DNA from 2 places in the Sinorhizobium chiapasense genome. Region 2 is predicted to be linked to the other one. Evidence: riboswitches for the same ligand, from Rfam matches in the RefSeq annotation. Region 2 holds a riboswitch; the other holds the start of a gene.

Region 1 (15,492 bases), 810 kb from region 2:
TCGCAAGGTAGCGCGGTTCGAAGATATTGAGCGGGAGTTGTGCGCCTGGAAGCAGGAGCGCGCCCGTCAGCGGAAATACCGGAAGAATCTCCGGCACGTCCTGAGGACCGAGGTAGCGCGCATTTCCGACATGCATTCTGGTAGACCTTGCAGATACCGGCTTGCCGCGCCTCATCGCCAGGCACGACCCCCCGATCAACAAATGGTGCGTCCCTCGAAAATCTCAAGGGAAAAAGACACGGATCCTGCTGCGGTCCCGCCGCTTACTGCATGATTCCTTAAATCGGAATCGATTTAAGGACAAAATCATGCAGCAATTCAAAGTGCTACAGCGACCCTTGTGCGTCCGATTAATGCATGTCGCTCGAAAGTGTCCAGCGGTTCCGGGACAACGACATGCATGCAAACAACGACTTAAAGCGCGTCGCCCGGCTCCTGCTGAATGCGACGCGCGCTTTAAGAGAAAAGAATCGACGAAAGCTTGCGCCGCGCGGCGATCGTCGCCGGATCCTTCGGTCCCCAGACTTCAAAGAAGCCCAGGAGCTCGCGCCGGGCGCCGTCGTCCTCGAAGCTGCGGTCGCGCTTCATGATCAAAAGCAGGTGTTCAGCTGCCGCATTCCGGTCGCCTTCGACATTGCGGATCTTGGCAAGCTTCAGCCGCGCCGCGTGGTCATCCGGATCGAGCGCCAGCTGATGCTCGAGCGCCGTCGGATCGCCGAGTTTGCGCGCCTCTTCGATCTGGTCGAGTTTCTTCGAGACGGCGCCGATGGCCGCGTCCTTCGCAAGCTCCTCCGGCAATTCCGAAAGCGCCTGGCGCGCCTCGGCAAGCTGTCCGAGCGCAATCATGCAATCGACCATGCCGGCAACGGCGGTCGCATTGTCCGGCTCCGCCTGCAGGACGGCGCCGTAGAGGCCGGCGGCCTCTTCCGCCTCACCGCCATCGAGCAATGCCCTGGCATCGGTCAGTGCGGCTTCGATCTCGGCCTTGCCATCGCTCACGGCCGGCCCCGCGATCCGGTCGATGAACTGCTTGATTTGGCTTTCGGGAACGGCGCCCATGAAGCCGTCGACCGGGCGCCCGCCGACGAAGGCGATGACGGCGGGGATCGACTGGATGCCGAGTTGTCCGGCGATCGAGGGATGGTCGTCGATGTTCATCTTGACGAGCTTCACCCGGCCGGCGGCCTCCGTCACGACCTTTTCGATCACCGGGGTCAATTGCTTGCAGGGTCCGCACCAGGGAGCCCAGAAATCGACGAGAACCGGTTGTTGGCGCGAGGCTTCCAGCACGTCGCGGGAGAAGGTGGCGGTGGTCGTCTCCTTGATCAGGTCGTCTGCAGCTGCGGCTTTCGGCGCCGGCTGGCCGCCGAACGAAGCCGAAGCTGTCATCTGGTTGCCGAAAGAACCTGCATAGGGATTGTCGCTACCGCTCATTCTTCTCTCCTCGCGGACTTGCCGCCCGACTTCATGCATCCGCGCCAAAGATCGTATGTCAGGTCGTCACTTTCAAGACAAGCGGCTCATGCCCGGTCGCTTCCATGAAACGCAGCATGTCCTTCGACGCGATCGAGGTCGTCTGGTCGTTCGAAAGCGGATGGCAGTTGATCGTGTCAAAATCCATCAACGCCTCGTCGAGAATGATCTTCACATTGCCGCCCGTGTCGTTGATCGCGCCGAAGGCGGTGACCGCGCCGGGGATGACGCCCAGATATTCCATCAGCTTTTCCGGCTTGCCGAAGGAAACCTTGCTCGCCGCGCCGATGATCTGATGGACCGTCTTCAGATCCACCGTCGCGTGCTCTTCGACGGTCAGCAGAAAATAATTGTCCTTCTTATCCTTCACGAACAGGTTCTTTGTATGTCCACCAGGAATTTCGTCGCGCAGCGCCACCGATTCGGCGACCGTGAACACCGGCGCATGGCGCTTCGTCGTGTGTTCGATCCCAAGGTCGTCGAGAAAACGGAACAGCTCTTCCGCGGTCTTCGGCTGCGCCTCGCTCATCATCAAAATCCTTCCTGTCGTGGCGATTTCCGCCCTGCTTTACGGAGAAGAGGCGCGCTCCGCAATCTCAGGCGCGGCGATTCTGATCAGCTGGAGCGGCATGCGGGCGAAAACCGCGCGCACTTCCAAACCCCTGCACACTCCCGGCCGGCATGCATCAGTCGAAAACACCGGCATTTCCGGGCTTTCTGGATGGTCCCGAAAAAATTCTTCGCGTTTGCGTCATTTCCCTGTTGCATTTGAAAATGGCTTAGGCCATATAGCGCCCGTCGCCGCAAGACGGGGCGGCACCCACGGTCCACCGACTACCCCCGGACCGCGGATGATGAGCGGGTGTAGCTCAGGGGTAGAGCACAACCTTGCCAAGGTTGGGGTCGAGCGTTCGAATCGCTTCACCCGCTCCATTCTTCCAACCACTTCATTTCAATGCTTTTTTGGCCGTTGTCACTGGAACCATATTGATCGGATAGCCGGCAGGCCGTTCAGTTGTCACCGTTTCGGCCACCGCAGCTCCGCGCGTCCCATTCGGACGCGCTAGCGCATCGGCCCGAAAATCGGAATCGATTTTCGGAAAGCACGATGCGTAGAATCAAAGACTTACAGCGTCCTTTGTGCGTCCTGAAGGACGCACGGCGCTGTAAGGTCGCGGTAGCACTTTGAATTGCTGCACTCAGCTCTTCATGAAAACGTAGTCCGTCTCCTGGCGCAGGGTTTCGCCCGGCCTGAGCACCGCCTTCGGGAAGCCTTCGTGATTGATCGCGTCGGGCCAGATTTGCGTTTCGAGGCAGAAGCCCGCGAAGGGGCCGTAGCGGCGGCCTTCCAGTCCCGGAACCGGCACATCGAGCTTGAAGCCGGAATAGAGCTGGATGCCGGGCTCGGTCGTCAGCACTTCCAGCGAAACGCCGGAATTGATGCTGCGCGCCAGCGCCACGGAATGTTTGCCCATCCGCTCCGGCGAGAGACAGAAATTGTGGTCGTAGGCGATCTTCTCGCCTTCCGTCTGCCGCCGCAGCGAGGTCATTTCCCTGAGATCGAAGGCGGTGCCGGCAACGGCACGGATTTCACCGGTCGGGATCTGCTGCTCGTCCGTCGGAAGGTAGTGGTCGGCGGCGATCATGATGTCATGGCCGAACACGTCATCGCTGCCGTCGAGATTGAAGTAGCTGTGCTGACAGACATTGGCGAGCGTCGGCGCGTCGGCTTGCGATACGTAAGCGACGTTCAGCACGCCGCCGGGCTTCAGCGTGTAGGTGCAGGTGACGGTGCAATTGCCGGGATAGCCGGCCCGTCCGTCGGGATCGGTGATCCTGAGCGTCACGCGATCCTCTGCGAGGTCGACGATCGTCCAGTTGCGCTTAGCGACATTGTCGCGGCCGCCATGAAGATGGGTCACGCCCTTTTCGTTGAGCTCGAGTTGATAGCTCTTGCCGTCGAGCGTGAAGCGCCCGCCGCCGATGCGGTTGGCATTGCGGCCGGGCGTGGCGCCGAAATAGGAGGAATGCACAGGGTAGCTGTCGAAATCCTCGAAGCCCAAGACCAGGGGCGGCTGGTGCCCTTCGAGCCGCAGGTCCTGGATGACCGAGCCCCAGGTCAGCACCTTCGCCGTCAGGCCGCCGCCTCTGAGCGTCACACGATGGACCGGTTCGCCCGAAGGCAGGCGGCCGAAGATTTCCGTGTCGGTGTTCATCCAGTTTCCCTCTCGCCGGACCGGACGTGGATGCCGGCGGAAAACCGCACATCTCTCCCTCGTCCCACTCTAGAGCGCCGTGCGTTCAAGTGAACGCACAAAGGACGTTCTAGCACTTTGATTCTAGAGCATCCTATCCGCTTTCAGTGATTCCACTTGAAAGCGGGATGCTCTAAGCCGGCGACAACCTGCGTCATTTCCCGAGGCGCGGCAACCGCAAAGTCATACTTTTCCGCTGCCTACGTCCGGGGCTGCCCCTCATCCCGCGACCTTCTCCCCGCTTGCGGGAGAGGGTTAGGGTGAGGGGCAATCATGGGTCTTAGAGCGGGATGAGGAAAAGTGTGCGCGGTTTTCCGCCCGCATCCCGCTCTAACTTACTAGAATCGATCACGTTTATGATTTTGGGTCGATTCGACCCAAAATCATCGTGATCTAGCGCGACAGGTCCTTCGTCGCGGCCTGCAGCCCGGCGAGCGTCAGCGGGAACATCCGGCCGCCGAAGAGCGTGCGGATCATGGCGATCGACTGGGTATGACGCCAATGCTCCTCGGGAACCGGGTTGAGCCAGATCGAGCGCGGGAAATGCGCCGTGATCCGCTGCAGCCAGAGCGCCCCCGCCTCGTCGTTCCAGTGTTCGACCGAACCGCCCGGATGGCTGATCTCATAGGGGCTCATCGAGGCATCGCCGACGAAGATGGCGCGGTAGTCGCCGCCGAAGGTACGCAGGAGTTCCGCCGTGCGGGTGACATCGGCGCGCCGGCGGCGATTGTCCTTCCACAGGCCCTCATAGATGCAATTGTGGAAGTAGAAATAGTCCATGTGCCGGAATTCGCTGCGCACGGCAGAGAAGAGTTCTTCCACGACGCGGATATGGTCGTCCATCGATCCGCCGACGTCGAAGAACATCAAGAGCTTGACCGCATTGCGCCGCTCCGGCCGCGTCACCACGTCGAGATAGCCATGTTCGGCGGTGGAGCGGATCGTGCCGGAAAGGTCGAGCTCCTCGGCAGCGCCCTCGCGCACCCAGCGCCTGAGCCGCTTCAGCGCCACCTTGATGTTGCGCGTGCCGAGTTCGACGGTGTCGTCATAGTCCCTGAATTCGCGCCGGTCCCAGACCTTGACCGCGCGCCGGTGACGCGAGCCCTCCTGGCCGATCCTCACGCCTTCCGGATTGTAGCCATAGGCGCCGAAGGGCGAGGTGCCGGCGGTGCCGATCCATTTCGACCCGCCCTGATGACGACCGGCCTGCTCCGCAAGCCGCTGGCGCAGCGTTTCCATCAGCTTGTCGAAGCCGCCCAGCGCCTCGACGAGCTTCTTCTCCTCCTCGGTCAGGTATTTCTCGGCAAGTTTTTTCAGCCACTCCTCGGGAATGATTGCTTCGCCAAATGCTTCCGATGGGGAAACCGCCTCCAGTCCCGCAAAACAATGCCGAAACACCCTGTCGAACCGATCGATGTGGCGCTCGTCCTTCACCAGCGCCGCACGGGCGAGGAAATAGAAGGCCTCGACGTCGAAGGTCGCGATTCCCGTCTTCATTCCCTCGATGAGCGACAGGAATTCCCGGAGCGTCACCGGGACTTTCGCCGCCTTCAATTCGAGAAAGAACGGGATGAACATCGAGGCTCAATGATCTCCCGTGCCGATCTTTTCGAGCTCGTAGGGCGTCGTCTGGTACATCTCGTTGATCCAGTTGCCGAAGAAGAGATGCGCATGGCTGCGCCAGCGGTTCTGCGGCGGCAGGTCCGCGTCATTGTGCGGGAAATAGTCGTGCGGAAGCTTGATCGGCACCCCGGCATCCACGTCGCGGAAATACTCGTCCGACAAGGAGGTCGAATCATACTCCACGTGGTTGAACATGTAGAGCCGTTTGCCCTTCTTTTCGTGCACCAGGCAGACGCCCATTTCCTTCGATTCCATCAGGACTTCGAGCTCCGGCACGCGGTCGATGTCGGCGCGGCGCACCTCGGTCCAGCGCGAAACCGGGACGGCAAAATCGTCGGAAAAACCGTTCAGATAGACAGAGGACGGTTTCAGGTTCTGGTGGCGGTAGACGCCGAAGGCCTTTTCCTTGAGCGGGTGTTTCGGAACGCCGTGGAAATGGTAGATCGCCGCCATCGCGCCCCAGCAGACGTTCAGCGTCGAATGCACATTCGTCGCCGTCCAGTCGAAGATGCGCTTCAGTTCGTCCCAATAGGTGACGTCCTCGTATTCGAGCGTCTCGACCGGCGCGCCGGTGATGATGAAGCCGTCGAACTTGCGGCCCTTCACCTCATCCCAGGTCTCGTAGAAGGCGAGCAGGTGATCCTCGGAGGTGTTCTTCGCCCGGTGACCGCCGAGCCTCACCAGCGATAGTTCGACCTGCAGCGGCGTCGCGCCGATGAGCCGCGCCATCTGGATCTCGGTCTTGATCTTGTTCGGCATGAGGTTCAGGAGCCCGATCTGAAGCGGGCGGATGTCCTGACGGATCGCCACGGTCTCGGTCATCACCCGCACACCCTCATGCACGAGGGTTTCGAAGGCGGGCAGCGTATCGGGTATCTTGATGGGCATCGGGTCCACTCGATCAGTACAAAAAAACCGGCGGCGAGATGATCGCGACCGGTCCTTGGAAATCCACTTTTCCTCGGCCCTTTAGCGATTTCTTTAACGTGGCTGCAAGCCGGCCGGCCAAATCACCACAGGCTGAGTGATAGCGCGCGGCAGGCCGCGCGGTCAACGAAAAACGATTCATAAGGCTGCGGGCCGCGGGGCCTTCGGCGATATTTGGCGCATCATCCGGATTAAGCCGCTCCATTCCCATCCGAAGTCGTTGCGGCCCCTCATCCGGCCTGCCGGCCACCTTCTCCCCGCAAGCGGGGCGAAGGAGACTCGCGGAGCCCTCTCAATTCCCTCTCCCCGCCCGCGGGGAGAGGGCTAGGTGAGGGCAATTGCCACCTTAAAAGCGGTCTGAAGGGTCCCTCAGCCGTCGCGTCGTGCCATGAAGGCGAGGCGCTCAAAGAGGTGGACGTCCTGCTCGTTCTTCAGGAGCGCCCCGTGCAGCTTCGGCAGCATCGATTTCGGGTCGGCGCGCAGATCCGCCGGATCGATCTCGTCGGCGACCAGCAGCCTGATCCAGTCGAGCGCCTCGGAGGTCGAGGGTTTCTTCTTCAGCCCCGGCACCTCGCGAATGCCGTAGAAGGCGGTGAGCGCCGCCGAAAGCAGCGTCCTGCGGATGCCCGGATAGTGCACTTCGACGATGCGGGCGAGCGTCTCGGCATCGGGGAAGCGGATGTAATGGAAGAAGCAGCGGCGCAAAAAGGCGTCCGGCAGTTCCTTCTCGTTGTTGGAGGTGATGATGACGATCGGCCGGTGCCGCGCGTGGATCGTTTCGCCGGTCTCGTAGACGTGGAATTCCATCCGATCGAGTTCCTGGAGGAGGTCGTTCGGGAACTCGATGTCCGCCTTGTCGATCTCGTCGATCAGGAGCACGGTTTTTTGCGCCGCCTCGAAAGCCTGCCAGAGTTTGCCCTTGCGGATGTAGTTCTTCACGTCATTGACGCGGAGATCGCCAAGCTGGCTGTCGCGCAACCGCGAGACGGCGTCATATTCATAGAGCCCTTGCTGCGCCTTGGTCGTCGACTTGACGTTCCACTCGATGAGGTCGAGACCGAGGGCGGCGGCGATCTGGCGTGCAAGCTCGGTCTTGCCGGTGCCGGGCTCGCCCTTGACGAGAAGTGGACGCTCCAGCCGGATTGCCGCGTTGACGGCGATCATCAGGTCCTTGTCGGCGATATAGTCGGCCGTGCCTTCGAACTGCATGGGCTTTTCTTCGATCTCTCCAGCGTCGCGCGTCTGATCAGACGCGCGACGGTCGCTGTAGCGCTTTTGAGTTGCTGCATGTTTTTGTCGTTAAATCGGCTACGATTCAAGGAAACATGCCGTACGCCGAGTCGAGAGGACAGCCTTCACCCGCGAAATGCCGTAACCTCGATCTCGATCAGCATTTCCGGGCGGATGAGATCGCAGACGATCATCGTTGCCGCCGGGCGGATCTCGCCGAACATTTCGCCGAAGATCGGAAAGACCCGGTCGGCAAAGCTGGCGTCGGTGACGTAGTAATGGTTGCGAACGACATCCGAAAGCGAGAAGCCGGCCTCCTTCAAGGCGCCCTCGATCGTCTTCAGGCAGTTGCGCGCCTGTTCCTCCACCGTCTCCGGCATGGTCATGGTGGCATAGTCATAACCGGTCGTGCCGGAGACGAAGCACCAGTCCCCCTTGGCGACGGCACGCGAATAACCTGCCGTCTTCTCGAAAGGGGAGCCGGAAGAGATGAGCTTCAACGTCATGGGCGCTGGCACTCAGGCCCAGGGGCGCGATGCGGCGTTTTTCTGCTCGAAGCTGTCGATGGCGCTCGCCCTCTCCAGCGTCAGGCCGATATCGTCGAGGCCGTTCAGGAGGCAGTGGCGCTTGAACGCATCGACCTCGAACTTGACCGAGCCGCCGTCCGGACCGGTGATTTCCTGTGCTTCCAGATCAATCGAAAGCACAGCGTTCGAACCGCGGTTGGCGTCGTCCATCAGCTTGTCGAGGTCGGCCTGGCTGACGACGATCGGCAAAATGCCGTTCTTGAAACAGTTGTTGTAGAAGATGTCGGCGAACGAGGTCGAAATGACGCAGCGGATGCCGAAATCGAGAAGCGCCCAGGGCGCATGCTCGCGCGAGGAGCCGCAGCCGAAATTGTCGCCGGCAACGAGGATCTTGGCGTTCTGATAGGCCGGCTTATTGAGCACGAAGTCCGGATTCGGCGTGCCGTCCTCGTTATAGCGGGCTTCGGCGAAAAGTCCCTTGCCAAGGCCGGTGCGCTTGATCGTCTTCAGGTAGTCCTTCGGAATGATCATGTCCGTGTCGATGTTGACGACGGGCAAGGGTGCAGCGACGCCGGTGAGCTTGACGAACTTTTCCATGACTTTGGCCTTCGATTTCAGCGGAAACGTTGAAGAGCGTTTAGATCAGTTTTGCGCTGAATTGAAGGAAAATCTGCAGCGCCGCGCGTCTGATCAGGCGCGCAAAGGCCGCTGCAGCACTTTGAATTGCTGCATGTCACAGATCGATGATGGTGCCGCGTCCGTCGTTCCAGATCCGCATTTCGCGTCTATCCCCGGTCGGGTTCACCCGGGCACGCGCATGTGCGGGCTTGCCATTGAGCCTTGCGGCGATGGCGCTGCCGACCGCAACAACGGCCGCGATGCCGGCCAGAGCCACGGCAAGCGAGGCGGTGAAGACGAGCGCTGCCAGCGCGATGGTGATGGCGGCGGCCGTCAGGAGAACAGAGCGGATGCTTTGCATGATCGTCAACCTTTCTAAGATGCGATGTGGGAGCTCGATGCGCCTCTTGCAAGAGGGCGGCCCCGCTACAGCGACCTTGACGCGTCCGATTGGACGCGCGGCGCTGTAGTCGCACTTCTTGCGTAACAATCGAAAGGCGGGCACAACGGTTCCATGACAACTGCGATCGACCATCATCCCGCTCGCCTGCGCCGCTCCGTGCTTTGCGTTCCGGCCGACAATGCCCGCGCCTTGGCGAAGGTGCGGCAGCTTGCCGCGGACGCCGTGATCTTCGACCTGGAGGACGCTGTCGCTCCCGAGCATAAGGGCGAAGCGCGCGAAGCACTTGTCCGGCATCTTTCGAAGAACAGGCCCGACTGTGAAGTGGTCATTCGCGTCAATGCGCTGGGATCCGGCTTCGGGCAGATGGACCTCACCGCCGCACTCGCCGCCAATCCCGACGCCATCCTTTTGCCGAAGGTCGAGAGTCCGGCAGACGTCCAGACGGCTGTCGATTGGCTGGCCGAAAACGACGCACCTGAAAGCCTCAGGCTCTGGGCGATGATCGAGACGCCGCGCGGCCTCATCAATGTCGCTGCAACCGCCGAGACCGGCCGTACCTTCGGCGGCAGGCTCGATTGCTTCGTCGTCGGGCTGAACGATCTCAGGAAGGAGACGGGCGTTCCCGTGCATCCCGGCCGTGCCTATCTCGTGCCCTGGCTGATGCAGATCCTGCTCGCCGCGCGCGGCAGCGGGCTTGATGTCATCGATGCGGTCTTCAACGATTTCCGCGACGCCGAGGGTTTTGAGGCCGAATGCCGCCAGGGGCGCGACATGGGCTATGACGGCAAGATGCTCATTCATCCGGCGCAGATCGGCCCGGCGAACGAACACTTCGGCCTCGATCAGGCGGCGATCGAGGAGGCACGCGCGATCATCGCGGCGTTCGATCTTCCGGAAAACGCCGAGAAGGGCGTGATCAATCTCCATGGCCGGATGGTCGAGCGGCTGCATCTCGACCAAGCCCTGAAACTGGCCGCCAAGGCGGACATGATCGAAAGACGAAAGGCAAGACCTTGAAACTCTACCGCTTCCTCACCGGCCCCGACGACGCCACCTTCTGCCACAAGGTAACGGCGGCGTTGAACCAGGGATGGATGCTGCACGGCCCACCGACCTATGCCTTCAATGCCGATACCCAGCACATGCAGTGCGGCCAGGCGGTGGTGAAAGAGGTGGCAGGCAAGGACTATCACCCGGACATGAAGCTGTCGGAGCAGTAAGCAATCTTTGGCGGCTGGGCAACTTGCCCCTCACCCTAACCCTCTCCCCGCAAGCGGGGCGAGGGGACTGAGCGCGTGCTGCGAGTCTCCTTCGCCCCGCTTTGGGGGAGAAGGTGCCGGCAGGCGGATGAGGGGCGCAGCACGCGAAAAGCCCCCACTCCCCTTCAGATCGGCTGGCCCGCAAGCAGGCGCGGGTCCCCCTCGCCGGCCACCCCGGCCGCCTGGCGGATGAAGAAGTTCTTGAGCGACGGAAGGCGATCGACGATACCGAGGCCGACATCGCGGGCGATCCTGATCGGCGTGATGTCGTTGGAAAACAGCCGGTTCAGGACATCCGTCGTCACGCCCATCCGGAAGGTGTCGAAACGCCGCCAGATCTGGTAACGCTCAAGAACCGCGAGCGACCCTATGTCGAGGCCGAGGCGGTCCGCCTCGACGATCGTTTCGGCGAGCGCCGCCACGTCCTTGAAGCCGAGATTGAGCCCTTGGCCGGAGATCGGGTGAATGCCGTGAGCGGCATCGCCCGCAAGCGCGAAGCGGGGTGCTACGAACTCCCGGGCAAGCGTCAGCCCGAGCGGAAACGCCCTGCGGCCGCCGACGACCTTGAGGTGGCCGAGCTTATGGCCAAAACGGCGCTCAAGCTCTTCCTCGAAGAGGAAGTCGTCGGCCTTGACGAGGCGTTCGGCATCGAACGTGCTCTCGGTCCAGACGAGCGAGGAACGGTTGTTTTTCAGCGGCAGCGTGGCAAAGGGGCCGGCGGGCAGGAAATGCTCCTCGGCCGTGCCCTCGTGCGGGCGTTCGTGCTCGACCGTCGTGACGATCCCCGACTGGCCGTAATCGAACTCCACCACCTTGATGCCGGCCGCCTCGCGCAGCTTCGAGCGAACGCCGTCGCAGGCGACCAGAAGCCGCGCCTCGATCGTTTCGCCGCCGGCAAGCGTCATCGCCACCGCGTGCTCGCCGCTCTTGAAGCTCTCGACCATCGTCGATTGCCGGATGGAAACGCCAAGGTCCTTACAGGCGGCGCGCAGCGCGCCGACCATCGCCGTGTTCGGCACCATATGGGCGAAGGGGCGCCCTTCGCCACCGTCGCCCTCGAAGGTAAGAAAGACAGGGCGGACGGGATCGACCGCCTTCGAATCGGTGATCACCATCCTGAGGATCGGTTCGGCTTCGGGCGCAATCGCATCCCAGACACCGAGGACATCGAGCATCCGCTCGGCAGCCGAAGCGACGGCGGACGCCCGCTCGTCCTTCTTCCAGGCGCCTTCCGGCGCGCCGTCGACGACCGTGACGTCGAGATGGGGCGCCGCCTTCTTCAGCGACACGGCAAGCGACAGGCCGACATAGCCGCCTCCGGCAATCAACACATCGATCATCCGCTTCTCCCGTCGCACTTGAGGCCAATCGCGCTTGAGCCCCATCGCCCTTGAGCATTGTCCTATGGCTATATAGATCAATGCCATCGCTGTTCCTACTGCTGCATGTCTCCTTAAATCGGAGGCGATTTGAGGAGACATGCAGCAACTCAAAGTGTTACAGCGGCCTTTGCGCGTCTGAAAGGACGCGCGGCGCTGTGAAGGAGACCGCCGAAAGATGTCGCGCCCCGCCGAAACTGCCACGCCCATGGATGCGCTCCTTGCGATACTCGACCTCGAGAAACTGGAGGAAAACCTGTTTCGCGGCTTAAGCCCCCAGGTCGGCTGGCAACGGGTCTTCGGCGGACAGGTGATCGGCCAGGCGCTGGTGGCGGCACAACGCACCGTCGACGAGGGTCGTTATGTGCACTCGCTGCACGCCTATTTCATGCGGCCGGGCGATCCGTCGGTGCCGATCATCTACGAGGTCGATCGTATCCGCGACGGTTCGAGCTTTGCCACCCGGCGGGTCGTAGCGATCCAGCACGGCAAGGCGATCTTCTCCATGTCGGCTTCCTTCCAATACGACGAGGACGGTTTCGAGCATCAGTTCGAGATGCCGAAGGTGGCGATGCCCGAAACATTGCCCGGCGAGCGGGAACTCAGGGAAAAGTTCCTCGTCCACGCGCCCGAGGCAATTCGCAGGTACTGGGAACGGCCGCGGCCGATCGAGATCCGTCCAGTATCGCTGGAGCACTACTTCTCGCGCGACAAACTGCAGCCGACGCAGGACGTATGGGTGAAAGCCGTCGGCACGGTGCCGGACGAGCGCCATCTGCAGGCGGCCGTACTTGCTTATCTCTCGGACATGACCCTGCTCGACACCTCCCTCTATGCCCACGGCACTTCGGTCTTCGACCGCAACCTGCAGGTCGCCAGTCTCGACCATGCAATGTGGTTCCACCGCCCCTCGAAGATGGATGATTGGCTGCTTTACACCCAGGACAGCCCGAGTGCGCATGGTGCCCGCGGCATGACCCGCGGCAGCCTGTTCGACCGATCAGGCGTGCTGATTGCCTCGGTGGCGCAGGAAGGATTGATCCGCAAAAAGGCAACTGAATAACAATTGGGCAATTTTTATTTTCTGCCTATTTTTTACGCTGAAGATCTGGTGATTTTTTAGCATTCCGTGGAGCAATCTCCACGGAATGTCTTTTTTGTGCATTTTTTCAAAGACTTAAGCCATCGCATCGAATCTGGCACGCCCCTTGAATGTGTCTTTTCGGTTGCCCGGCGCTTCGCGCGCTTAAGCAGCAGGGAGAACGGCCTCCGGCGGAGGCGGAATAGGATGGGAAACCAGATGAAAATTGTGATGGCCATTATCAAGCCGTTCAAGCTCGATGAGGTTCGTGAAGCCCTCACTCAAGTTGGCATCCAGGGGCTGACCGTAACCGAAGTGAAGGGCTACGGCCGCCAGAAGGGGCACACCGAAATTTACCGCGGCACCGAATACGCCGTGAGCTTCCTGCCGAAGCTCAAAGTCGAGATCGCCGTGCCGTCGGAGATCGTCGACAAGGCCGTCGACGCGATCGCCTCTGCTGCCAAGACCGGCCAGATCGGAGACGGCAAGATCTTTGTCTATGCGATCGACCATGCCGTGCGCATCCGCACCGGCGAAACCGATTCAGAAGCGTTGTAAACCACGCCGTTCAGGGAGCATTTCTCACATGTCATCGTTCAAACTTTCCACCTCTCTCGGACGCGTGGGTGCAACCGCTGCCGCCCTCTTTGCGCCGGTCATCGCCTTCGCCCAGGAGGCGGCTCCTGCCGCCGTCGAGGCCGCTGCGGCAACCCCTGTTCCGGACAAGGGCGACACCACCTGGATGCTGCTGTCGACCATTCTCGTGCTGCTGATGACCGTTCCGGGCCTGGCGCTCTTCTACGGCGGTCTCGTGCGCGCCAAGAACATGCTCTCGGTCCTGATGCAGGTTCTGATGATCACCGCCGTCGTCATGATCATCTGGGTGACCTACGGCTATTCGCTGGCCTTCACCGATGGCGGCTCGCTCAACTCCTACGTCGGCGGCTTCTCGAAGATGTTCCTTGCCGGCGTCGACACGACGACGCTCGCGGAAAGCTTCTCGAAGGGCGTGTTCATTCCTGAATACGTCTTCGTGGTGTTCCAGATGACCTTCGCCTGCATCACGCCGGCGCTGATCGTCGGCGCTTTCGCCGAGCGCATCCGCTTCTCGGCCGTCGTCCTGTTTGTTGTCCTCTGGGTCACCTTCGTCTACTTCCCGATCGCCCACATGGTCTGGTTCTGGGGCGGTCCGAGCGCCTATACGGCCCCGACCGGCCTGATCTTCTCCTTCGGCGCCATCGATTTTGCCGGCGGCACCGTCGTCCACATCAATGCCGGTATTGCGGGTCTCGTCGGCGCGATCCTGCTCGGCAAGCGCACGGGCTACAAGAAGGAGATCATGGCTCCGCATTCGATGACGCTCACCATGGTCGGCGCCTCGCTGCTTTGGGTCGGCTGGTTCGGCTTCAATGCCGGCTCCAACCTGGAAGCCAACGCCTATGCGGCGCTCGCCATGATCAACACCTTCCTCGCAACAGCCGCCGCAATCATCTCCTGGGCCGTGGTTGAAACGCTCGTTCGCGGCAAGGCCTCCATGCTCGGCGGCGCATCGGGTGCCGTCGCCGGCCTCGTCGCCGTCACGCCGGCTGCCGGTTTCGCCGGCCCGATGGGCGCGATCGTGCTCGGCCTCGTCGTCTCTCCGGTCTGCTACTTCTTCGTCGACGTGGTGAAGAACAAGTTCAACTATGACGACAGCCTCGACGTGTTCGGCATCCACGGCGTCGGCGGCATCCTCGGCGCGATCGGAACCGGCATCCTCGTCAACCCGGCGCTCGGCGGCGCAGGCATCGTCGACTATTCGACCGCCGATTTCGCCGCTGGCTATGCCGGCACGGCAACGCAGGTCTGGGCGCAGCTCAAGGGCGTCCTCGTCACCGTCGTCTGGTCCGGTATCGGCTCGGCCATCCTCTACAAGGTGGTCGATGCGATTGTTGGCCTGCGCGTCTCGGTCGAAGCGGAGCGTGAGGGTCTCGACCTCTCCTCGCATGGCGAAGCCGCCTACCACGCGAGCTAATGAATTGCGGCGCCGGGAAAGCGGCGCCGCCGACAGTCCCGTCGCGGTCCGTCTGGTTATTGCGGACCGCCGCTGGCCCGGATCCTCAAAGATCCGGGCCTTTTTTGTCCGACAGCGCCGGCCGTGCTCGTTCCTTGAGCCTACGCAATTGCGGACGGAAAACCGTTACACACTTTTCCTGGAATTGCTCAATTTTGGCGGCACACGCTCATGGTTAATGTCGCATTAACCCTACTCCGCGTAGGTTGATTCCATGGCACGCAATGTGCCCGAGGCATCCCGCTCGCACGCACAGCGTTCGAACTTGGGCGAGATGCTCCGGAATCAAGCTACTGGGACGTCCCCATGGTCTACCCATGAACGCGCGACGCTCCGAAGGATCGACACGGGCAACAGGCAACATGAGCAGAAGCAATCCCGCAACGCTTGACAGCCGTTCCAACCGGTTCGTGCTGGCCACCTTCGTTTGGCGCCAGATCACGTCGCTGGCAGGTTTTGCCCTGTTCGGCGCTTTGGCGCTTGCCGTCGCCGCGCTGTCGACTTGGAACGTGTCCGATCCGAGCTTCTCCTACGCAACCTCGAACGAGCCGACCAACGTGCTCGGCTATGCCGGTGCGGCCTTCGCCGACATCTTCATGCAGTTCTTCGGGCTGGCGAGCGTCGTCGCATTGCTTCCCGCGGTCGCCTGGGCACTTGTCCTCAT
Region 2 (15,492 bases):
TCACCGCTGCCGCCGGCATCCCCGTTACGCTGATCGACCGCGACATGGAAACGGCCGAAAAGGGCAAGGCGCATTCGGAAGGGCTGGTGAAGGAATCGATTGGTAAGGGCCGGCTGACCAAAGAAGAGGGCGAAGCGCTGCTTGCCCGCATCACGCCTTCGGCCGACTTTGGCGACCTCAAGGATGCGAGCCTCGTCGTCGAGGCGGTCTTCGAGGACCGGCAGGTCAAGAAGGATGTGATCGAGAAGATCGAAGCGGTGATTGCCGAGGACGCAATCTTCGCCTCCAACACCTCGACGCTGCCGATCACCGGCCTTGCCAAGAATTCGAAGCGGCCGGAACAATTCATCGGCATCCACTTCTTCTCGCCGGTCGAGAAGATGATGCTGACCGAAGTGATCCTCGGTAGGGAGACAGGCGACAAGGCGCTCGCGACCGCACTCGATTATGTCGCCGCGATCAAGAAGACGCCGATCGTCGTCAACGACACCCGCGGGTTCTACGTCAACCGCTGCGTCTTCCGCTATATCCACGAAGCCTACGACATGCTGATCGAAGGCGTGCCGCCGGCAATGATCGAGAACGCCGCCAAGATGGCCGGCATGCCGGTCGGTCCGCTGTCGCTCAACGACGAAGTGGCGATCGACCTCAGCCAGAAGATCCTGAAGGCCACCGTCGCCGATCTCGGTGACAAGGCCGTCGATCCGCGGCATATGGCGCTGATCAACAAGATGGTCGACGAACTCGATCGCCGCGGCCGCAAGAACGGCAAGGGCTTCTACGAATATCCAGCGAAACCCGCCAAGAAATATCTCTGGCCGGAGCTGAAAACGCTCTATCCGCAGCAGAGTGCCGACAAGATCGACGTCGAGGTTCTGAAACGGCGCTTCCTCGCAACCATCGCGCTGGAAGCCGCCCGCACCATCGAGGAAGGCATCGTCACCGACCCGCGCGAGGCCGATGTCGGCTCCATCCTCGGCTTCGGCTTCGCGCCCTATACCGGTGGCACGCTGTCCTACATCGACGGCATGGGTGTGAAAGCCTTCGTCAAGCTCTGCGAGAAGCTCGCCAAGAACTATGGAGCCCACTTCAAGCCGACGCCGCTGCTAAAGGAGATGGCGGAAAAGGGCGAGACTTTCTACGGACGCTTCGATCCCTATGGAGAGGCGAAGAAGGCGGCGTAAACCGCCTACCCTACGAAACCGAGGGCCGTGTCTGATGATGCGGCCCTTTTCTTTTATACTGAGGTTATCGCGAGTCACGCCGCGGCCGATTCGGTGTGGGCGATTTCATTCTCTGGATAATCCCTCCCAATCGCCATTCATCCTATTGAAATTGCTATCATATTCTACACTTGACAAAATGATGCTGTGTGAGAGCATCCATTTGCAACCATGGAGAGTAGTATGGCCGAGAAAAATCGCTATCCCCAAATTCCAAGTACTGTTTGGTGGGGTGTTAGAGCAATTCTCAAAAGGACGCCAACGGCTACTATTGATGAGCGCTTGTTGGGCGCTCAACTTGACGTTCAAGAAGCAGCCGCTCGCGCGTACGTCGCAGAATTGAAAGCTGTGGGAATCCTCACTGATGATGGGAAGGCAACGTCCACGGCCCAGAAGTGGCGAATGGACGATACTTACGGCGAAGCCGCTCAAGAACTAGTCGCCGCGAACTATCCCGAAGGTTTGCTTCACCTCGCTCCAGTTGAAGAAGGAGACAGGCAAAAGATAGTAAATTGGTTTCTCCGCGAAGGCTTAGGTCAAGGCGCAGCCGGAAACAAAACGGCAACGTACTTGCTGATCGGTAGCCCTAGTCCAAATGAGGCACCATCGCGGGCAAACGGCCGATCACCAAAGGAGAATGGCGACAAGTCCAGCAAGGTGAACCAGCGAGGCAATGCCTCACCACCGAAACGCAGTGCCGCGGGCGGGGCTACGCGGTCCTCCGGAAGTGAACCAGAAGGCTTTGCGCGAGCATCGGCAAAAGCACAGGAAGCGTTTCCTTTGAATGTTAACGTACAGATTCACATCAGTGCTGATGCCGGCTCTGAGCAAATAGAGTCGATCTTCGCCGCTATGAGGCGTTATCTGTATGACATACCGAATAATTGAAGGCATACGGCGATTTCAGGAGCATTTACTTGAGTTGGGATTGGCCCGAGCCGTTTTGGCGGTTCCAGCTCCAAGGATGCTTGGGGTATCATCGCCGACAGCGGAAGATTCTGAGCCAGCAAGTGTGTTCACACGAGTCATCGTGGAGCCCGAAATAGAGCGCGTCTCACGCGATCTTTTTGTTTCTGGGCATTACTCTGTTGCTGTGCAGGAGGCCTACAAGGCGGTTGACAAGTTCATCGCCGAAAGAGTGGGCTCGCGCTCGGTAACCGGCACTCAATTGATGGAGTCCGTGTTCAGTCCAAGCTCACCAAAGCTGTACTGGACAGAACGCAGCACTCAATCTGAGGTCGATGAACAAAAGGGTTATCAGCGTCTTTATGCAGGCGCGATGCTAGGTATAAGAAATCCGGTGACGCACGAGTTTAATTGGGTTGACGAACCTGAGATGGCTTTGGAGCTAATTGTCTTTGCACAGCACCTGCTCCGCAAAGCCAAATCTGCGAAAATGGAGGCTATTCAGAAAGAGAACGTGACCGGCGGAGCCAATGGTTGACCAAGATCAAGTTCTCGGTCTAGCGACTGGATTAGAGCGTGATCATAGCCAACAGCCAGAACACCGTCCATGCAGCCGCTCAAGTTCGCGCTCGCCATCCTCCTGCTCCTGGCAACGCCCGGGCCAACCAACACGCTGCTGTGGCTTTCCGGTGCGGCGGTCGGAGTGCGGCGGTCGGCTCCGCTGCTTCTTGGCGAGCTCGGCGGTTATCTGACGGTGATCGTACCGGTCGCGGCGCTGGCCGCGCCGTTCATGTCCGCCCACCCGGAGATCGGCCTTATCGTCAAGCTCGTCGCCGCCTGCTGGGTCCTCTTTATGGCTTATGCGCTCTGGGCTCCAATAGGCGAGGCTGCGGTGCGGCCGATCACGCTCGGGCAGGTGCTCATCACCACCGTGCTCAATCCAAAGGGGCTGATCATCGCGCTGGCGATCATGCCGCAGGCGGGGCTGGTAGCGATGCTGCCCTGGCTTGCCGCATTCGCCGCGCTGGTGGTGAGTGCCGGCTCGCTCTGGATCATCGCCGGCACCTTCGTTGCGCGGCTGCCAAGGCAGCCGATCGGTCCGCGGCTACCCCGCCGCATCGCTGCCGCCTGCCTCGTTGTGTTCTCCGTCGGCATGGCCGGCAGCGCTCTGGCATCGATGCTGTAAGGCTATTCGACAAATCGCGCCGCGATGTCAGGCCGCTTCGGCCGCTTCACCAAGTTCAGCGGCGAGACGCCCAATCAACTGCTCCCAGCCTTCCCGGCGATATTCGACCTTATCCAGCCCGTCGAGGAAGGTCGCCTGTTCGGTAAAGATGACGTGGGTACCCTTGCCTTCGGGCAGCAGGTCGACGGTGGCGATCGAGGCAGAAATCCGCCGATCATCCTTCGCCATGGTGTAAGCCGAGACGATCCGCCTGTTCTCGACGATGTCGAGATAGACGGTCTCGTTGAAATAGAAGGTCTTGCCGTCCTGGCTGAAACGGCCGCTTTCGCGCCCGCCGACGCGGAAGTCGTGCCGGTATTCCGCGACCGGCCAATTGTCGCCCTTGACGAACCATCGGTCATTCGTTGCAGGATCGGCAAAGGCGTGAAAAACCCGCTCGGGCGATGCCTTGAAGATACGTTCTATGGTGAAACTTGTGTGCTCTGCGGATGGATTTGCCATGGTCTTTCTCCTCTTCAATGGCCGCGCCCGGCAGTTCTCACCGGGAACTTTCGAGACCGACGTCATCGCCGGCAATCCCGCGACTGCATCGCTCGGCGGCAATCTGATATCGAAATGAAAGCAGTTGCAGATTAACTCCACTGATGCGATAATGCAAGCAGTTAGTCCGATGTGGAAAGGTGCAAACGGCCCGGCCAGCATCCCGCATCTCAACTTGCCAGAATCGTTCACGTTCATGATCTTGGGCTCAGTCGCAAAATCATCGTGATCTACAGGGACCAGCATGACAGACGACCATCGCTCCGGTTGCCCGATCAATCTCTCGCTCGAAGTCTTCGGTGACAAATGGAGTCTGCTGATCATCCGAGACATGATTTTCGGCGGCAAACGGCATTTCCGCGAACTTCTTCGCTCGCAGGAGGGCATCTCCTCCAACATTCTCGCCGATCGGCTGAAGACGCTGGTGGAAATGGGTATGCTGACGAAGAGGGATGATCCCAGCCACAAGCAGAAGGCGATCTACAGCCTCACCGAGATGACGATCGCATTGGTGCCGATCATGGCGCATCTCGGGGCCTGGGGCCGCCGTTATCTGCCGGTCAGCGAAGAGCTGAGCATCCGCGCGCAGCTGATGGAGGAAGGCGGCCCGGAACTCTGGGAGCGGTTCATGGACGAACTGCGGGTCGAACATCTCGGCGCCGCGCCTGCGGTTCCGGACGGACCCACGGTGCGGCAGACGCTGCAGGCGGCCTATGATCAGGTCATGGCAAGGAAGGCAAAGGAGCAGGAGCTCGCCTGACCGCAGCCACTGCATGTTTCCTTAAATCGTAGCCGAAAGTCCTACGGCGTCCTTTGCGCGTCTGATCAGACGCGCGGCGCTGTTGCCGACAAAGGACTATTTTCCTTCGCATTCTTTACGGCCATTGCCTGCTTCGCTAATGTAGACGGAAGGCAGAAGGAATGGCGTCCCTCGCCCTTCCGGAGTGGATCGAATGCTCTCACACGACAGCATCTGGCGCGCCATCGACGCGCTGGCCGAGCGCCATCGGCTGTCGCCGTCCGGCCTGGCGCGTCGCGCTGGTCTCGATCCGACATCCTTCAACAAGTCGAAGCGCCAATCCGCCGACGGTCGCGACCGCTGGCCCTCGACGGAATCGATCTCGAAGATCCTGGAGGCAACCGGTTCGTCCGTCGACCAGTTCATGGCCCTCATCCGCCCGGCAACGAGAAAGAGCGTGCCGGCGGACGAGCGGGAGCAATCGGCGGACATCCCACTCATTGGCTTTGCCCAGGCCGGCGCCGGCGGCTTCTTCGACGACGGCGGCTTCCCCGCCGGTCAAGGCTGGGACGTGGTCGACTTTCCTGCAGCGCTTGAGCGCCACTCTGGCATCTACGCCCTGGAAGTCCAGGGCGACAGCATGCTGCCGCTTTATCGCCACGGCGATGTTCTGATTGTCGATCCGACCGCGCAGGTGCGGCGCGGCGACCGCGTCGTCGTCAAGACCTGCGAGGGCGAGGTGATGGCGAAAGTATTGTCGCGGCAGACACCGCGCGGCATCGACCTCTTGTCGCTCAACCCGGATCACCCGAACCGCAATTTCGAAATGTCAGACGTGGAGTGGATCGCCCGGATCATCTGGGCCAGCCAGTAGGATATCTTTCCTGATGCGGCAGCAGTCGTTCACAATCGCTGGCGGGCTTTTCGCCCTGCTGCTTTACGCCGGCATCCTCTGGGCCGGTGTCGCCGCAATCCGCGACCCGGAAAGTGCCGGACCGGATTTTCCCCTCGAAACGCCGGACGTGGCAACGATCGAAGCGCCGGACCCGCCGGCAGAGGTGCCCGCCGACCCACAACCTCCAGCAGTCCCCGAGCAGAAGGCCAGTACCGGAAAGGTCGACCGACTGCCGGCACGGACAATCGAGCCGCAGCTTTTCGCCCTGCCGGAGGACGGCATCGCGCAGCCGCTCGAGCGTGTTGCACCACGCCCGCCGCTCTCCGAACCAAAAGAAAAGCCGGCAGCAACCACGATTGTCTTCCAGCGTCCGGTCGCGCTTGCCGCCGGATTGATCCGCTCGGGCGACACGACCGTCCAGCTCGAGGATATCGAACCGGAAAACGCCGAGAAAACCTGCGAGGGCAGCGGCCGCAGCTGGCCCTGCGGCATGGTCGCGCGTACCGCCTTTCGTAACTTCCTGAGGGCGCGCGCGCTCGTCTGCGATCAGCCCGAAGAGAATTCCGAGAAAACCGTTACGACAGCCTGCAAGGTCGGGAACGAAAACCCAGCGGAATGGCTCGTCAGCAACGGTTGGGCGACACCACTGCCTGGCAGCCCCCTTGAAGCCAAGGCGGAAGCCGCCCGAAGCGCAAAGCTTGGCTTCTACGGCGACGACCCGCGCGATCTGAGCCGCGCGCCGCTCATCATCGATGAACCACCGGTGGCGACAATACCGGAGGACACGGCACCAGACTTGTAAGCCCAACCCGAAATTCCTAACTGCCCCTCAGTCACAGGAGTCCGGTCAAATGCCGCCAAGCCTCAGCCAGCACGAAGCCTTCGTCTATGTCATGGTGATGATGTCCGCTGTCGATCGGAACATGACCGATGACGAATTTGCCCGCATCGGTGAGCTCGTCCGGTTTCTGCCCGGCTTTGACGGTTTTGATGAGAACAGGCTGATCGACATTGGCCGCGAGTGCTCGGCCCAGCTTGCTGCGCCGGAGGGCCTAGACGTCATTCTTGAAATGATCCGCGAAGCCTTGCCGCAACGGCTTTATGACACGGCGTATGCACTCGCCGTGGAGCTTGCTGCCGCCGATCAGCGTATTCGCAACGAGGAAATCCGGCTCTTGCAATTGCTGCGCGACCGGCTGGGCCTCGACAAACTGACCTGCGCTGGCATCGAACGCGGCGCGATCGCGCGCTTCAGGAAATAGATTCCCTAACCCAGAATCGCCGGAGGCGCGGGCCGGCTCCCCGCTGTTCCGGGCGACTGGAGCGCATCGACGAGGTCTAAACGGATGCTGTTTTACGGTGTTGCGGAACCGCTTTGGCGCCTCATCGCCTTTGCCACTGCCTTCGCCCTCCTCGCGCTGCTCGAACTCTCTCATCCGCGCCTGGAACGACCGGAGCTCGTGAAAGCGTTGAAGGCCCGTCGCTGGGCGACGAACCTTTCGATTCTCGTTCTCTCCTCGGTCTTCCTGCGCATCGTCTTTCCGGCCGCAGCCACGGGCGTTGCGCTCTGGGCCGACGCCCACCGATACGGGGCGCTGCCCGCACTGGGCGTCCCAGCGCTGCTTTCCGGCCTAATCGCCTTCGTCGTGCTGGATTTTGCCGTCTGGCTGGAGCACGTTGCCTCCCATAAGCTGCCGATCCTTTGGCGTATCCATCGCGTCCATCATGCCGATCCGGGGGTTGATCTGACGACGGCACTCCGCTTCCATCCTTTGGAAATTCTTCTCTCGATGGTGTGGAAGGCGGCGATCATTGTTTTACTCGGCGCCCCTGCCCTGTCCGTGCTGCTCTTCGAAATCGTCCTCAACGCCGGCGCCATGTTCAACCACGCCAATCTGCGCCTACAGCCCAAGATCGAGCGGCGGCTGCGGTGTTTCATCGTCACGCCAGACATGCATCGCATCCACCACTCCGTCGAGGGGATCGAGACGGATTCCAACTACGGCTTCAACCTTTCAATCTGGGACCGGCTGTTCTCCACCTATGTGGCACAACCGGCAAGCGGCGACGATGCCATCGAGACGGGCCTCAAGGCCTATGGGCGCGACGCGCCGATCAAGCTCGCCTGGTCGCTGATGCTGCCTTTCCGGCGTGGCTAGAGCGGTGAACGCACAAAGGACGCTCTAGCACTTTGATTCTAGAGCATCTTATCCGCTTTCAGCGATTCCACTTGAAAGCGGGATGCTCTAGGAGCGCTGGCTCCGCTTCGATCAATAAATGCCGTTCGGGAAGTAGCGCAGATAGATCTCCTCGAGCCTGCCGCTGCGCGACAGCGCCAGCAAGGCGTGATCGATCGCCTGGGTCAATGCCGGCTCGGCCTTGCGGTTCATGATCGTCAAACCTTCCCCTAGGTAGTGTTGCGAGAAATAAGCGCCATTGAGCAAGGCACAACATCCTCCGGCGACACTGGCCGAAACCCAGAACGAGAGCTGCATGCCGTCGGAGAAGACGGCCGCAACCGAACCCTGCCGCAAAGCCGAAAGCATCGCCTCCCGGTCTGGAAAGGCCTTGGGCTCGATTTTCGGGAAAAAGGCCTTGAGCATGGCCTCGTGCGTCGTGCCGGACACGACGCCGACGGGCTTGCCTTCGAGCTCAGCCGCGTTAGCCACGGCATCTTCTGCCTTCGTGTTGACAGCGAAACGAGCCGGCAACTGCATGAAAGCCCTGGAGAAGGCGAAACGCTGGCGCAGTTCCGGGCGAACTGCGATACCCGCGACGACGGCCTCCCCCTGGCCTTGTTCGAGCGCCGGGATCAGTTCCGCATAGGTCACCGCCTGAATCTGGCATTTGTCCTCGATCTCAAGCTCGCGGCAGATTTCGCGGGCGAGGTCGACGTGGAAACCCGAAAGCTTGCCCGATTGGTCGATGAAATTGAACGGCGGAAAATCGACCGTCGTCAAAAAGCGAAGCCGTGCAAGTCCGGTCAGGTCCGGCCGGGCGATGCGTTCGCGGGCGTCGAAGAGAAGCGGCAGATCCCGCGGTTGCGCAAGCACCGGATCGGCGACGAGGAAGGCGCAGAGCGCAAGGATTCCGCAAATACGTAGACTCAGAGCACGCGTCATTACGATCCGATACTTGGAGCCGCGGCCTGGAACACGCGGATTCGGTTTGGTTTTCCAAAGATTATCGAGATGTTGCCCGACTGGCTACAGGAACCTCGATCGCACGAGCCATCCCGGAGTTCCATCATATCGTTGGACGAGACAAGAAAAATGGAGCGGGTGATCGGGATCGAACCGACGACATCAAGCTTGGGAAGCTGGCGTTCTACCACTGAACTACACCCGCGACAGAAGCGGAAATTTCCTCAACAACCGCGATCTGTCAAGCGACTAGATCATTTCATTCCGTCATTGAACAGCGAAATGATCCAGTTCCTTGAAGCTACGCGATTCCGGACGGAAAACCGTTACACACTTTTCCTGGAATTGCTCGGGGCTCACTCGGCGCGAAAATGCTTGGAAAGCTTCAGGCCTTGGGCCTGATAGTTCGAGCCAAGGTCGAGGCCATAGAGACCTTCCGGCCGCTCCATCATGTGCTCGTAGACGAGGCGGCCGACGATCTGCCCGTGCTCCAGGATAAACGGCACTTCGTGGCTGCGGACCTCCAGCACCGCCCGACTGCCGCTGCCGCCGGCCAAGGCGTGCCCGAAGCCCGGATCGAAGAAGCCGGCATAGTGGACGCGGAACTCGCCGACCAGAGGATCAAAGGGTGTCATTTCGGCCGCGTAGAGCGGCGGAACATGCACCGCCTCGCGCGAGACGAGGATGTAGAACTCGTCCGGATCGAGGATCAGATCGTCGCGGCCGCGGCTGTAGAGCGGCTCCCAGAAATCGAAGATCGGATGCTCCGCCTTCTTGTCGACATCCACGACCGAGGTATGGTGCTTGCCGCGGTAGCCGATGAGGCCGTCCGGACCGGTGCCCTTGAGATCGATCGAAAGCGCAATGCCGCCGCCGGTGACGTTGGGCCGCTCGCTTGCGACGAGCACGTCGCTTTCGTGCAGCGCCAGAAGCTCCTGTTCGGAGAGCATCGACTGACCAACGCGGAAACGGATCTGCGACAGGCGTGAACCGCGCCTGACGACGATCGGAAAGGTGCGCGGGCTGATTTCCAGATAGAGCGGGCCGCTGTAGCCGGCGGGGATCTTGTCGAACTCCTGCGCCCTGTCGGTGATGACGCGCGTGAAGATATCGAGGCGTCCGGTCGAACTCTTCGGATTGGCGGAAGCCGACATGTTTTCCGGCAGTGCGAGGCTCTCCATCAGCGGCACGATATAGACGCAGCCCGTTTCCAGCACCGCCCCGACCGTGAGATCAATGACATGCAGTTTCAGGCGGTCGAGCTTGTCGGCAACAAGATGGGCCGGGCCGGGCATGAAGCTCGCCCGGACGCGAAACGCCTTGGCGCCGAGGCGCAGGTCGAGGCTCGCCGGCTGGATCTGGTCATCATCCAGCGGTCTCTCGCTTTTCAAGCGCCCCGTGGCAAACAGCGCGGCAATTGCGCGGTCGGCCAAAATCCCTGTCTCGCGAGCCATTCCGAACCTCATTCCAGTTGCCAGACAAAACCAAACTCCGGGAATTGACGCAAGCGCGCCCAGGCAGTATTGGAGCTTTATCCCGTGGTGATTTGGCCGGTCGGCTTGCAGCCACGTTAAACAAGTAGCTAAAATGGCCGGGTGTCAAACCGGCCCGTTTTCGCGGCCGGTTTTTTTGTTTGAAAGTGATTGTCGCATGAGCAAGACCTGGCGCCCGGCAACCCAACTCGTCCATGGCGGAACGCTCCGTTCGCAATACGGCGAAACCTCCGAAGCGATCTTTCTGACACAGGGCTTCGTCTACGAAACGTCCGAAGCTGCGGAAGCCCGCTTCAAGGGCGAGACCGACGGCTTCATCTATGCGCGCTACGGCAGTCCGACCAACGACATGTTCGAAAAGCGCATGTGCATGCTTGAAGGAGCCGAAGACGCCCGCGCCACCGCCTCCGGCATGGCGGCCGTTGCCTCGGCGATCCTCTGCCAGGTGAAGGCGGGCGATCACATCGTCGCCGCCCGCGCGCTTTTCGGTTCGTGCCGCTGGGTCGTGGAGACCCTCGCGCCCAAATACGGTGTCGAATGTACGCTCGTCGACGGCCGCGATCTCGCAAACTGGGAGAAGGCGGTTCGCCCGAACACCAAGGTCTTCTTCCTGGAGAGCCCGACCAACCCGACGCTCGAAGTGATCGACATCGCCGGCGTCGCCAAGCTCGCCGATCAGATCGGCGCCAAACTGGTCGTCGACAATGTGTTCGCGACCCCCCTCTTCCAGAAGCCGCTCGAACTCGGCGCGCATGTCGTCGTCTACTCCGCCACCAAGCACATCGACGGCCAGGGCCGCTGCCTCGGCGGCGTCGTGCTTTCCAACAAGGAATGGATCGACGAAAACCTCCACGATTATTTCCGCCATACCGGCCCGGCCATGTCGCCGTTCAACGCCTGGACATTGCTCAAGGGCATCGAGACGCTGCCGCTGCGGGTCAAACAGCAGACGGAAAGCGCCCGGCTCATCGCCGATTTCCTCGCCGAGCAACCGCAGGTCGGCCGCGTCATCTATCCCGGCCGCAAGGACCATCCGCAGGCTGACATCATTGCGAAGCAGATGACCGGCGGCTCGACGCTGGTCGCCTTCGAACTCAAGGGCGGCAAGGAAGCGGCGTTCGCGCTTCAGAACGCATTGGAAATCGTCCGGATCTCCAACAACCTCGGCGATTCCAAGAGCCTGATCACCCATCCGGCCACGACAACGCACAAGAACCTGACGGAGGAAGCTCGCGCCGAACTCGGCATTTCCGCCGGCACCGTGCGCTTCTCCGCCGGCATCGAGGACAGCGAGGATCTGATCGAGGATTTCGCTCGCGCGTTGAAGAGCGTGACGGCCTGATCAACCCGCTGCTTCAACTGACGCCGCCCGTCATTACGCGGGCGGTTTCTTTATCGCGGCTCCAGGAAGCTGAGGCGGGCAAGAACGATCCGCGATACGGCCGTGTAGAGGCAGACGACCGCGAACACCGCCGCGAGAGGTGGGAACCACGCGGGAAACAGGCAGAAGGCTAGGAAAACAATGATGGTCTCGGTCGCCTCGGCGAGCCCGGTCGTGAAATAGAGCGACTTTGCTCCACGCACGCTGGTCGTCATTGCGCGCTTCTCGGCCATAATGGCATAGGCGAGAAAGCTCGATCCGTTGACATAGAAGGAGAAAAGCAGAAAGGCGCCGGCAAGGCCGTTTGCAGATGGATCCGCGACGATGAAGGCGAGCGGGACTGCGCCATAGAAGGCGAAGTCGAGGACGATATCGAGAAACCCGCCGAAATCCGTGCGGCGGCTGGCGCGCGCCACGGCCCCGTCGAGACCGTCACACAACCGGCTGAGCAGGATCATGACGGCGCCGGCGAGATAGAACCGATATGCGATGAGGCCCGCGGCCGCCAGTCCGAGGCCAAGACCGACAATCGTGATCGTGTCAGCCCTTACGCCGCGCCTGACGAGAGCGACGCCCAACCGGTCAAGAAGCGGATCGAGCCGCCTGCGCACCGCACCGTCGAGCATGGATCTCGGCTCCGTCTAATTTGAATGGGACTCATGCAATCTTGCTGTTATTCTTGCCGAAACCATATTGCAGTAGAATACCCGAATAAATTTGGCATAAGGTGTTGCACATGTATCGTGCCCTGACTCGCGACATCGAAGTCACGGTGGAACCGTACTATCTGGAAGAACAGTCGGATCCGGACGATAGCCGCTATGTCTGGGGCTATCGCATCGTCATCTCTAACCATTCCGAAATCACGGTTCGCCTGATGACCCGTTACTGGCACATCACCGACGAGAACGGCCAAGTGGACGAAGTGAGTGGCCCCGGCGTGATCGGCGAGCAGCCTCTGCTCAACCCCGGCGACACTTACGAATACTCCTCCGGTTGCCCGCTGGATACACCCTCGGGCGTCATGTTCGGCCACTACAGCATGGAGGCCGAGGACGGAGAGACCTTCAATGTCGCTATCCCCGCCTTCTCGCTCGATTCGCCCGGGCTGGTCCGCACCCTGAACTGAGGGCGCGGACCAAACACCGTTCGGACATCAGTTGAAATGCATCAGGTGGAGATGCATCACTGAGGGCGCACTTCGCTCGCCTCGAAACGATAGGTGGTGGAGCAGAACTCGCACGTCACCTTGACCTCGCCGTCTTCGATGCTGCTTTCGATGTCGTCGCTGTCGAGCCCCGCCAATACTCCCCGGATCTTCTCGCGCGAGCAGCTGCAGCGATCATAGACCGCTTGCGGCTGATAGACGCGGACCCCGCGTTCATGGAACAGTCGGTAGAGCAGCCGTTCCGTTCCGACGGTCGGATCGGTCAGTTCGTCGGTGTCGATCGTCTCGACCATCACCTTGGCTTCCGACCAGAGATCATCTTCCGCGAAGAGCTGGAGAGCTTCGCCTTCGTCGCCATCGCCGCCCGGAAGGTCCGGCTGGCGCATGCGTTCGGGGGCGTCCGGCAGGAACTGGGCAACCATGCCACCAGCGCGCCAGCGGTGCCGCGGCTTTCCGTTCTCGTCGCGATCGAGAAGCTCGGCAACACCAAGGCGCACCTTGGTCGGAATCTGCTCCGACTGGCGGAAATAGGCGCCAGCGATTTCCTCGAGCGTTGCACCGTCGAGTTCGACAATACCCTGGTAGCGCTGCATGTGAGCGCCCTGGTCGATGGTGAAGGCAAGAACCCCCTTGCCGAGGAGCTCATGGGGCTGCGTGCGTCCACCCTGCTCGGCCGCGGCGAGCGCCTCCTCGCTGTAACGGGCATAGGCGCGGACCCGATCCGGGGTCGAAAAGTCCGCGACCACAAGATCGACCGGACCGTCGCCCTGGGTCTGAACGATCAGCTTGCCCTCAAACTTCAGCGACGTGCCGAGCAGCACCGTCAGCACCACTGTCTCTGCAACCAGACGCGCCACCGGCAGCGGATAATTGTGCCGCTCCAGGATGGCGTCGAGCATCGGCCCGAGCTGCACGGCGCGCCCGCGCACGTCGAGCCCTTCAACGTGGAAAGGCACAACGTGGTCGTCACCGGCAAAATCGAATTCGCCAAGCCCCCGTGCTGTTTCTGTCATATCTTGCTCCTTGCATCGCAGGCGAAAGCTGCGTGGAGACATCGGCATCCCCGGCGCAGCCTGCCCGCCATCTCATTTTGACCCTGTCGCGATCGAATTTTTCCAGAAGGCATGTGCATTCCGACGGTGCGCAGCACGCGCCCGCAATGCACAATGGCTGATGGCGGCCACTACCCGGCAGCAGAACCGAAGCCGCCCGCTTGCCGCCTAAATTGTGTTTCAGCTCGATAAATTCAATAGGAGTCTCGGTTTCTAAAGATCGGTACTGCTCCTCAGACGATGCCCATGCACCAGGCAAGGATCGATTTCTGCGCGTGCAGCCGGTTTTCCGCCTCGTCGAAAACGACCGACTGCGGGCCGTCAATGACCTCGTCCGTCACCTCCTCGCCGCGGTGTGCCGGCAGGCAGTGCATGAACAGCGCGTCCGGGTCAGCATGCTTCATCAGGGCCTCGTTGACCTGATACGGCTGGAAAACATTGTGGCCGCGGGCGCGGTGCTCCTGGTTCATCGACACCCAGGTGTCGGTGACGACGCAATGGGCGCCGGCGACGGCCTGCTCGGCCTCATGGCAAAGCAGGATATCGCCGCCATTGTTGCGCGCCCAGTTGAGGAATTTGTCTTGCGGTTCGGAACCGAGCGGCACCGCCATGTTCATGCGATATCCGAAGCGTGCGGAGCCTTCGATCAGCGAATGAAGGACGTTGTTGCCGTCGCCCGTCCAGGCAATCGTCTTGCCTTTAACCGATCCGCGATGCTCCTCGAACGTCATGATGTCGGCCATGAGCTGACAAGGATGCGTGTCGTCGGTCAAACCATTGATGACCGGCACCGTAGCGTGTTCGGCGAGCTCCAGCAGTCGCCGATGGTCGGTCGTGCGGATCATGATCGCGTCCACATAGCGCGAAAGTACCTTGGCCGTATCACCGATCGTCTCGGCGCGGCCGAGCTGCATTTCAGTTCCGGAAAGGAACAAGGTCTCGCCGCCGAGCTGGCGCATGCCGACGTCAAAGGAGACGCGCGTGCGGGTGGAGGGCTTCTCGAAAATCATCGCGAGCATCTTGCCGGCAAGCGGGCGTTCGGCGGTGCCGTCCTTGGTTGCCGCCTTGCGAACGCGCGCGTCGTCGATGATCGTCCTCAAGTCGGTAGCCGCCATCGCCGAGATGTCGAGAAAATGTCTGGTACCTGTCATTGCTCAAGAATTCCTGTCGTGAGAGTCGGGCCGATCAGGCCGCCGCGTTGCCGCTGTTGCTCCTGACCGCTTCGGCGGCGCGCTCGATCCTTGCGAGCCCTTCTCGGGCCTCGGCGGCGGTGGTGATCAACGGCGGCAGCAGGCGCAGCACGTTTTCGCCGGCCGGAACTGCAAGCAGCTTCTCGGCGCGGATTGCTTTCAACAGGTCAGCCGAGGGCACCTTCGCCTTGATGCCGAGCATCAGCCCGTCGCCGCGGATTTCCTCGATCACATCCGGGAACCGGTCCTTGAGCGACGCAAGCCCCTGCCGGAAAACGAGCGCGACGTCGCGCACCTGCTCCAGGAACCCGTCGGCGAGAACGACATCGAGGACCGCGTTTCCGACCGCCATCGCCAGCGGATTGCCGCCATAGGTCGAGCCATGCGTGCCCGTCACCATGCCAGCAGCCGCCTCTTCGGTCGCAAGGCAGGCGCCCAGGGGAAAGCCGCCGCCGATGCCCTTGGCGACCGCCATGATATCCGGCCGGATGCCGGCCCATTCATAGGCGAAGAGCTTGCCGGTCCGGCCAATGCCGCACTGAACCTCGTCGAGGATGAGCAGCAGGCCGAATTCGT

What was found. A riboswitch is a leader RNA that binds a small molecule or an ion and turns the genes downstream of it on or off. The one in region 2 is predicted to bind S-adenosylmethionine.
Region 1: it holds a riboswitch for S-adenosylmethionine, as region 2 does, so the genes downstream of both, metA (homoserine O-acetyltransferase MetA) here and RB548_RS00770 (O-succinylhomoserine sulfhydrylase) in region 2, are expected to answer to the same signal.

What each region holds. Positions count from the first base shown of each region.
Region 1 covers NZ_CP133148.1:3,689,192-3,704,683, forward strand. Annotated here, with positions in the region: gene RB548_RS17665 (LON peptidase substrate-binding domain-containing protein) at 1-136, opposite strand, end outside; gene trxA (thioredoxin) at 457-1,434, opposite strand; gene RB548_RS17675 (prolyl-tRNA synthetase associated domain-containing protein) at 1,493-2,002, opposite strand; tRNA gene RB548_RS17680 (tRNA-Gly) at 2,332-2,406, shown strand; gene RB548_RS17685 (aldose epimerase family protein) at 2,673-3,689, opposite strand; gene RB548_RS17690 (vWA domain-containing protein) at 4,122-5,306, opposite strand; gene metA (homoserine O-acetyltransferase MetA) at 5,313-6,239, opposite strand; SAM riboswitch at 6,301-6,378, opposite strand; gene RB548_RS17700 (AAA family ATPase) at 6,648-7,487, opposite strand; gene RB548_RS17705 (RidA family protein) at 7,634-8,014, opposite strand; gene leuD (3-isopropylmalate dehydratase small subunit) at 8,027-8,632, opposite strand; gene RB548_RS17715 (hypothetical protein) at 8,769-9,014, opposite strand; gene RB548_RS17720 (HpcH/HpaI aldolase/citrate lyase family protein) at 9,168-10,073, shown strand; gene RB548_RS17725 (DUF1737 domain-containing protein) at 10,070-10,276, shown strand; gene RB548_RS17730 (ubiquinone biosynthesis hydroxylase) at 10,441-11,655, opposite strand; gene tesB (acyl-CoA thioesterase II) at 11,873-12,757, shown strand; gene RB548_RS17740 (P-II family nitrogen regulator) at 12,983-13,333, shown strand; gene RB548_RS17745 (ammonium transporter) at 13,362-14,789, shown strand; gene RB548_RS17750 (FtsK/SpoIIIE family DNA translocase) at 15,191-15,492, shown strand, end outside.
Region 2 covers NZ_CP133148.1:160,541-176,032, reverse strand. Annotated here, with positions in the region: gene RB548_RS00835 (3-hydroxyacyl-CoA dehydrogenase NAD-binding domain-containing protein) at 1-1,184, shown strand, start outside; gene RB548_RS00830 (hypothetical protein) at 1,407-2,111, shown strand; gene RB548_RS00825 (TIGR02391 family protein) at 2,254-2,667, shown strand; gene RB548_RS00820 (LysE family translocator) at 2,737-3,315, shown strand; gene RB548_RS00815 (SRPBCC family protein) at 3,343-3,816, opposite strand; gene RB548_RS00810 (winged helix-turn-helix transcriptional regulator) at 4,100-4,615, shown strand; gene RB548_RS00805 (S24 family peptidase) at 4,809-5,468, shown strand; gene RB548_RS00800 (thermonuclease family protein) at 5,482-6,291, shown strand; gene RB548_RS00795 (tellurite resistance TerB family protein) at 6,341-6,751, shown strand; gene RB548_RS00790 (sterol desaturase family protein) at 6,836-7,648, shown strand; gene RB548_RS00785 (transporter substrate-binding domain-containing protein) at 7,760-8,611, opposite strand; tRNA gene RB548_RS00780 (tRNA-Gly) at 8,763-8,837, opposite strand; gene RB548_RS00775 (2'-deoxycytidine 5'-triphosphate deaminase) at 8,989-10,086, opposite strand; SAM riboswitch at 10,161-10,239, shown strand; gene RB548_RS00770 (O-succinylhomoserine sulfhydrylase) at 10,283-11,467, shown strand; gene RB548_RS00765 (CDP-alcohol phosphatidyltransferase family protein) at 11,518-12,132, opposite strand; gene apaG (Co2+/Mg2+ efflux protein ApaG) at 12,243-12,635, shown strand; gene RB548_RS00755 (Hsp33 family molecular chaperone) at 12,692-13,687, opposite strand; gene argF (ornithine carbamoyltransferase) at 13,960-14,877, opposite strand; gene RB548_RS00745 (aspartate aminotransferase family protein) at 14,912-15,492, opposite strand, start outside.